DNA from 3 places in the Neorhizobium turbinariae genome. Region 1 is predicted to be linked to each of the others. Evidence: predicted binding sites of a transcription regulator. Region 1 holds the regulator's gene; each other region holds the start of a gene.
The links. The regulator LexA, encoded in region 1, represses DNA repair genes until DNA is damaged. The targets are predictions, from matches to a motif close to TGTTCNNNNTGTGTTCNG.
Positions count from the first base shown of each region.

Region 2: the regulator LexA is predicted to act here: its motif matches at 928-945, upstream of M0654_RS00730 (putative DNA modification/repair radical SAM protein).
Region 3: the regulator LexA is predicted to act here: its motif matches at 1,566-1,583, upstream of M0654_RS10005 (DNA recombination protein RmuC).

Region 1 covers NZ_JALPRY010000001.1:355,031-357,298, reverse strand. Annotated here, with positions in the region: gene M0654_RS01640 (VOC family protein) at 1-518, opposite strand, end outside; gene lexA (transcriptional repressor LexA) at 713-1,435, shown strand; gene M0654_RS01630 (ComEC/Rec2 family competence protein) at 1,416-2,268, opposite strand, start outside.
Region 2 covers NZ_JALPRY010000001.1:145,524-147,791, forward strand. Annotated here, with positions in the region: gene M0654_RS00720 (glycosyltransferase family 4 protein) at 1-190, opposite strand, end outside; gene greA (transcription elongation factor GreA) at 231-707, opposite strand; gene M0654_RS00730 (putative DNA modification/repair radical SAM protein) at 951-2,183, shown strand; gene M0654_RS00735 (UdgX family uracil-DNA binding protein) at 2,180-2,268, shown strand, end outside.
Region 3 covers NZ_JALPRY010000010.1:284,509-286,776, reverse strand. Annotated here, with positions in the region: gene M0654_RS10010 (ribokinase) at 1-283, opposite strand, end outside; gene M0654_RS10005 (DNA recombination protein RmuC) at 330-1,532, opposite strand; gene def (peptide deformylase) at 1,646-2,161, shown strand; gene fmt (methionyl-tRNA formyltransferase) at 2,216-2,268, shown strand, end outside.

The DNA of each region.
Region 1 (2,268 bases):
GCGTTCGCATGGCTCAGCAGTTCCTCCCGCCCCGAAGGCAGTGGATTCAATCTCTGACAGGAGAACAGAAAGAAATTGGGTGACTGCGAGTCGGCCGCAAAGGCGAGACGAAAGCGTGCCTCCGATTCCGTGCCATCCGGAAGCTTCATCGGCCGGGCGAACTCCAGCATCTCGCCGCCGGATATGCCCTGCGCCGTGAAAGCGGTATGATCCGCCTGCGCATCATCGGTGGCGAGCACGATGGCTGAAAGCCCCTCCCGATGCCTCGTGCGACAGAAGGCAAGATTGCGCTCGGTGAACACATTGCCACGCTTCGCAGCCGCTGCGGCCTGACGACGATTGGCGAATGCGAGCGGCTCCAGATAACTCCCATCCCGCAGGAAAACACAGGCGTTGGCGGTGCCAAATGGGTGCAGCGCATCGGGTGCAACCGTGAACCCAAGGTCACCAAGGCGCGCCCGCGTCACTGCCAGATCCTTCACCGGTAGGACCAGATGATCGATTGCTCTTGCGTTCACGTCATACCCCCGAGCCAGAACCGGCCTTTTAAATTGGCAACCGCGACGCCAGCAGCAAGTGCTCTCACGGCCAGATCACCGGCTCCTGATCAACAAAAATGCATATGACTTCACGGATATTTAGCCACTTGCGGAACACATACTGAACAGATAGTGTCTGTTCTGGATTTGTTTCCGACTCTTGGGGTGCTGACATGCTGACGCGCAAACAACAGGAATTGCTGCTTTTCATTCACGAACGAATGAAGGAGTCAGGCGTACCGCCATCTTTCGACGAGATGAAGGACGCACTTGATCTCGCATCGAAGTCTGGCATCCACCGGTTGATCACAGCGCTTGAGGAACGCGGCTTCATTCGCCGGCTTCCAAACCGCGCCCGGGCCCTGGAAGTCATCAAGCTCCCTGAGGCCTACTCCCCCAGCATGCAGCCCCGCCGCGGTTTCTCGCCGAGTGTGATCGAAGGCAGCCTTGGTAAACCGTCAGCGTCTACCGCGTCCGCCAAACCTGCACCCGCCGCGGCCGACAATTCCAATTCGGCGACTGTCCCCGTCATGGGACGCATCGCGGCCGGCGTGCCGATTTCGGCGATCCAGAACAACACCCACGATATTACCGTACCAGCCGAGATGCTCGGTGCGGGCGAGCATTACGCGCTTGAGGTCAAGGGCGACTCGATGATCGAGGCCGGCATTCTCGATGGCGATACGGTGGTGATCCGCAACGGCAGCACCGCCAATCCGGGCGACATTATCGTGGCGCTTGTTGATGATGAAGAAGCAACGTTGAAGCGCTTCCGTCGTCGCGGCGGCTCGATCGCGCTGGAGGCTGCCAACCCGGCTTACGAAACCCGCATCTTCCCGCCGGACCGGGTCAAGATTCAGGGCAAGCTCGTCGGCCTTATTCGCCGCTACCACTGAGAAGAGCCCGAAGCGGCGCCGGCAGCTCCGCGCTGAAACTTTTGCTCCGCCAGTCGTAATGGCGGTGCCGGTTCCAAGAGCGACTGAGCCCGACCATGGCAGCACTTGCTGTCCAAAGATCGCGTTGCTTCGCGCGGTTGAAGTTGATCTCAAGCGCCCCTGCCTTTCGAAGCGTTTGCCCGCTGATCATCAGCGCGCCGGAGCGACACTCGTGGAAGCGGGCGCTTGGAGCTATGACGATGTCGGAGGCATCACACGCCGCGCCTGCGAAACGTCCATCCTCGACCACCGCGACCGTCACGCTCCCATCGGTTTTGGCCGCACACCACGCCTTGGAGACACAGCTGAACCCGCCTTCCGGTGCTGATCGCATCGCAGAGCGGGCCGCCTCCACTTCCTGTTCCGTCAGCGCCCGCCGCTCACGAGACGGTTCAGTAGGCCTATTATTGTCGCCGCCCGGAGACAGGCTGGTCTTCACATCCGGCTTCAAAGGCTGCGACAGCGTCAGCGCTCTCGTCCACTGGCCAAAGATAAAGTCGGGTGGACGGGCACGATTGGTCGCTACTTGCTGGCCACGGGTTAGCGCCACCAGCGTCCCATCCTCGGAGATCAGAAGATCCGGCAGCCGTTTTGCCCGTTCCTGCCAGGACAAGATGACCGCCAGCATAAGAAGCGGCAGCCCGAGAAGCCGCAGCCGCGTGCGCAGGAGCACGAGCAACAACAATCCGGCGGTAGCGACAGCAAGAAACCACGGATGCTGCCGCCCAAGAGGAACATCGCCGCCCCAGTCGGCAACATGTTTGGCAACGGCGATGACCGCTTCAAGACCATAA
Region 2 (2,268 bases), 210 kb from region 1:
GCTTCCACAGCGCCGGCAGATCACGAAAACGGACATGGGGCAGGGTGTCCGGCAAGCCGGGACCGAGTGCCGCGACCTTCTGGCCGAGCGCGCGCTGGATCGGTATCAGTTGGATGATCGTCGAGGTGACGCCGGAAAGCCGCTTCTTGAAATTCGGCGCGATGATTTCGGCGTCACGGATACCGACAATGGCGGGATTGTCGTTTCTTGCCCCGCTGGAAGGCACGGAATCAGCCCCAGGATACGGAAAGGATCTCGTAGGCCTTGGAGCCGCCCGGTGCGACGACTTCGATGGAATCCCCCTTTTCCTTGCCGATCATCGCACGGGCGATGGGCGAGGAGATGGAAATGCGGCCAGCCTTCACGTCAGCTTCCTGGTCGCCGACAATCTGATAAACCTTTTCTTCTTCGGTATCTTCGTCGACGAGCTTCACCGTCGCACCGAACTTGATCTTAGAGCCCGACATCTTGGACAGATCGATCACCTCGGCACGGGCGGTCAGATCTTCCAGTTCGGTGATGCGGCCTTCGTTGTGGCTCTGAGCTTCCTTCGCGGCATGGTATTCAGCATTTTCCGAAAGGTCGCCATGAGCGCGCGCTTCCGCAATAGCCTCAATGATACGGGGACGCTCTTCCTGCTGGCGCCAGCGCAACTCCTCCTGAAGCTGTGCAAAGCCATTCTGCGTCATCGGTACCTTATCAACCATTTCCTTGTCCTTCAGGCGGTGCCCGCGGCTGCGGCGGACACAAAAAGAAACAGGTTCCGGAGTAAAACTTCGGAACCATTCGCAAACCCAGAATTTAGGGCACTATAACAGAAATTCGACAATCATCGCCAGAATTTTTGCGCGACTGCCGAGCCCAATCCCTAACCTTCTCAATCAGAATCCATGCCGCTGCATTTGTCAATGTCTTGACGTTCACGATGAGAACATTTAGAGAACGGGCTAATGAAGAAGTCGCTGAAAGAACGTCTGGCAATTCTCTCCGATGCCGCCAAATATGATGCTTCCTGCGCATCGAGCGGGACGTCGAAACGCGATTCCCTCGGCTCTGGCGGGCTTGGGTCGACGGAAGGTTCGGGCATCTGCCATGCCTATGCGCCGGATGGGCGGTGCATCTCGCTGCTGAAGATCCTGCTCACCAACTTCTGCATCTATGACTGCGCCTATTGCATCAATCGCTCGTCCAGCAACGTGGAGCGCGCCCGGTTTACGCCTGAAGAGGTGATTTGGCTGACGCTCGAATTCTATCGGCGCAACTATATCGAAGGTCTTTTCCTTTCCTCCGGCATCATCCGCTCCTCCGACCACACCATGGAGGAGATGGTGAGAATCGCGCGGGAACTGCGCACGGTTCATAACTTCCGCGGCTACATCCACCTGAAGACGATTCCCGAAGCCTCCGCGCACCTGATCGAGGAGGCGGGGCTTTATGCCGACCGCCTGTCGATCAACATCGAGCTGCCAACGGATGCAGGCATCGGCAAGTTCGCGCCCGAAAAGCGGCCGGACAACATCCGTCAGTCGATGGGCAACCTGCGGCTGAAGATGGAGGAGATGGCCGAGCCGACGCTACAGACGAAGCGGCGCAAGAAGTTCGCGCCGGCGGGCCAGAGCACGCAGATGATCGTAGGGGCCGATGGCGCCAATGATGCGACCATCCTCGGCACCAGCGCGCGGCTCTATGGCAGCTATGGCCTGAAACGCGTTTATTATTCGGCCTTCAGCCCCATTCCTGATTCGTCGAAGAACCTGCCGCTGATCAAGCCGCCTTTGATGCGTGAGCACCGGCTTTACCAGGCGGACTGGCTGTACCGCTTCTACGGCTTCGACATCGGCGAGATCACTTCGACGCGGGCGGACGGCATGCTGGATCTCGATCTCGACCCGAAGCTCGCCTGGGCACTCGCGCATCGCGAACAGTTTCCGGTGGACGTCAACCGCGCCGACAAGGAGAAGCTGCTGCGCGTTCCGGGGCTTGGCACGAAGACCGTGAAGAGCATCCTGTCCGCGCGCCGCTTCCGGCGTCTGCGGCTCGATGACCTGAAGCGACTTGGGGTATCTCTGCGCAAGATACAGCCCTTCGTCACGGCCGAAGGCTGGACGCCACACCGGCTCGTCGACCGGCCGGACCTTCGCGCCATGTTCGAGCCGAAGCCGGAGCAGCTTTCACTGCTATGATCTATCGCTATGCGCTGAGGGGCAGGGGGGACCTGACGGAGTGGCGTGACGCCGCCCGCGCTTACCTGAGTGCCGGCATCCCGCC
Region 3 (2,268 bases), on a different contig from region 1:
GGATGAGCGCGGTGCCCGTCGGATCCGAGACCCGAGCGATGGCCGAGAGGTCGACCTTGGCTTCATCCAGAAGTGCCAGCGCAGGCGCTGCAAAGTCATCGCGTCCGACGGCGCCAGCCATGGCGACCTCGCCTCCGGCGCGACGCGCTGCCAGCGCCTGATTGGCGCCCTTGCCTCCGGCTGCCGTTGCAAAGCCGGTGCCCGGCACGGTTTCCCCCGGCTCCGGCAAGCGCGCCGTGGTGGCAATGAGATCCATGTTTATGGAGCCGAGTATAGTAATCATGACAAGCCTGTTCCTGATCTGGAGTGGCGCGACACTGCCGCCCAGATCATTCCTCGTCAACCACTCGCAGCTTCAGAAGCCCCGTCCGGCTTTCGGCATAGTGACTACTTGACGAATGGCTTGGCTTTTCCGGCTCTGGTGGAGCTTCCAGCTCAAGCGCGGCTATCTTCGCCCCACGGCGGCCAAGCTTTTCGCTGGAGGTGACGATCTGCTCGACATCCTTCTGAGCCGCGAGGAAGTGTGCCTGCAGCTTGCGGGTCCGGTCATCCAGGCGACCAAGATCGTCCATCAGCAGCGCTACCTCACCCTGGATCAGGTGAGCCTGCTCGCGCATGCGCTGGTCCTTCAGCACCGCCTGGATGACCTGGATCGACAGCATCAGCAGCGACGGCGAGACGATGACGATCCGCGACCGTTGCGCCTTCTGCACCACCGCTTCGAAATGCTCGTGGATCTCCGCGAAGATCGATTCCGACGGCACGAACAGGAAGGCCATCTCCTGCGTCTCGCCTGGGATCAAATATTTTTCGGATATATCGCGGATGTGAACTTCCAGATCGCGCTTGAAGGATTGCGCTGCGGCGCGTCGTGCCTCGGGTGCCGCAGCCTCCCGGAACCGGTTCCACGCTTCCAGCGGAAACTTGGCGTCGATCACCAGCGGCGGAGCGCCGTTCGGCATCTTCACGGTGCAGTCCGGGCGGTTGCCGTTCGAGAGCGTCGCCTGGAACTCATAGGCGCCGAGGGGCAGGCCATCGGCAACGATCGCCTCCATGCGTCCCTGGCCGAAAGCGCCCCGCGTCTGCTTGTTGGAAAGGATCGCCTGCAGCCCCACGACGTCCTTGGCAAGGGTCTGGATATTGTTCTGCGCTGCATCGATCACCGCAAGCCGCTCCTGCAGGCGACGCAGGTTTTCGTGCGTCGTTTTCGTCTGCTCGGTCAGCGTCGCACCGATGCGGTGCGTCATGCCATCGAGCCTCTGGCCGACAGCGTGGTTGAGTTCGGCCTGTCGCGCAGAAAGCGCCTCGGTCATCGCAGCGAGGCGACCCTGCATCTCGTTCTGCGCCCGGATAAGCTCCGCCAGCCGCGACTCCGAATCGAGCGCCGCTTGCCTCATCTCCTCCTGCCGGCTTGCACTGGACCGCAGCCAGAGGAGGACGATCAACAACAGAACGCACGCGAGGATCCCTGCGATGGCAAGGGCGGATTGGTTGCTGAGAACAAGCGATACGCGGTCTAGGAGATCGGTCATGGTGCGCAAGCTATCAGAAATGGCTGGATTGGAAAGATCAAAACGTGAACACGAGGCGGGAGTGTTTGGTCTTTTCTGTTTCTTCAAAAATAAAGATGCGTTATGGGGAGGCCATGACGATAAAGCCGCTGATCATTCTTCCCGACCCCATTCTGCGCCAGGTATCGGCACCCATTGAACGGGTGGACGACGAGCTTCTGAAGCTGGCCGACGACATGCTGGAAACGATGTACGATGCGCCGGGCATCGGCCTTGCCGGCATCCAGATCGGCGTGCCTCGCCGCATCCTGGTGATCGACGTTGCCCGCGAGGACGAGGAAAAGCAGCCACAGGTCTTCATCAATCCAGAGATCGTGAAGTCTTCGGACGAGCGCTCGGTTTATGAAGAAGGCTGCCTGTCGATCCCGGAATATTACGCCGAGGTGGAGCGCCCGGCGACGGTCACTGTCAAGCATATCGGCCGCGACGGCAAGGAGCACCTTGTTGAAGCGGATGGCCTGCTGGCGACCTGTCTGCAGCACGAGATCGACCATCTGAACGGTGTCCTGTTCATCGACCACATCTCGCGCCTGAAGCGCGAAATGGTGATCAAGAAGTTCACGAAGGCTGCCAAGGCAAAGGCTGTTTAAGCCTTTCCCGCGCTTGTCCGACGAATGAGGGGCGCTTCAGGGCGCTGATGGTCCATGTCACTTCGCATCATCTTCATGGGCACGCCCGACTTTTCCGTGCCGACGCT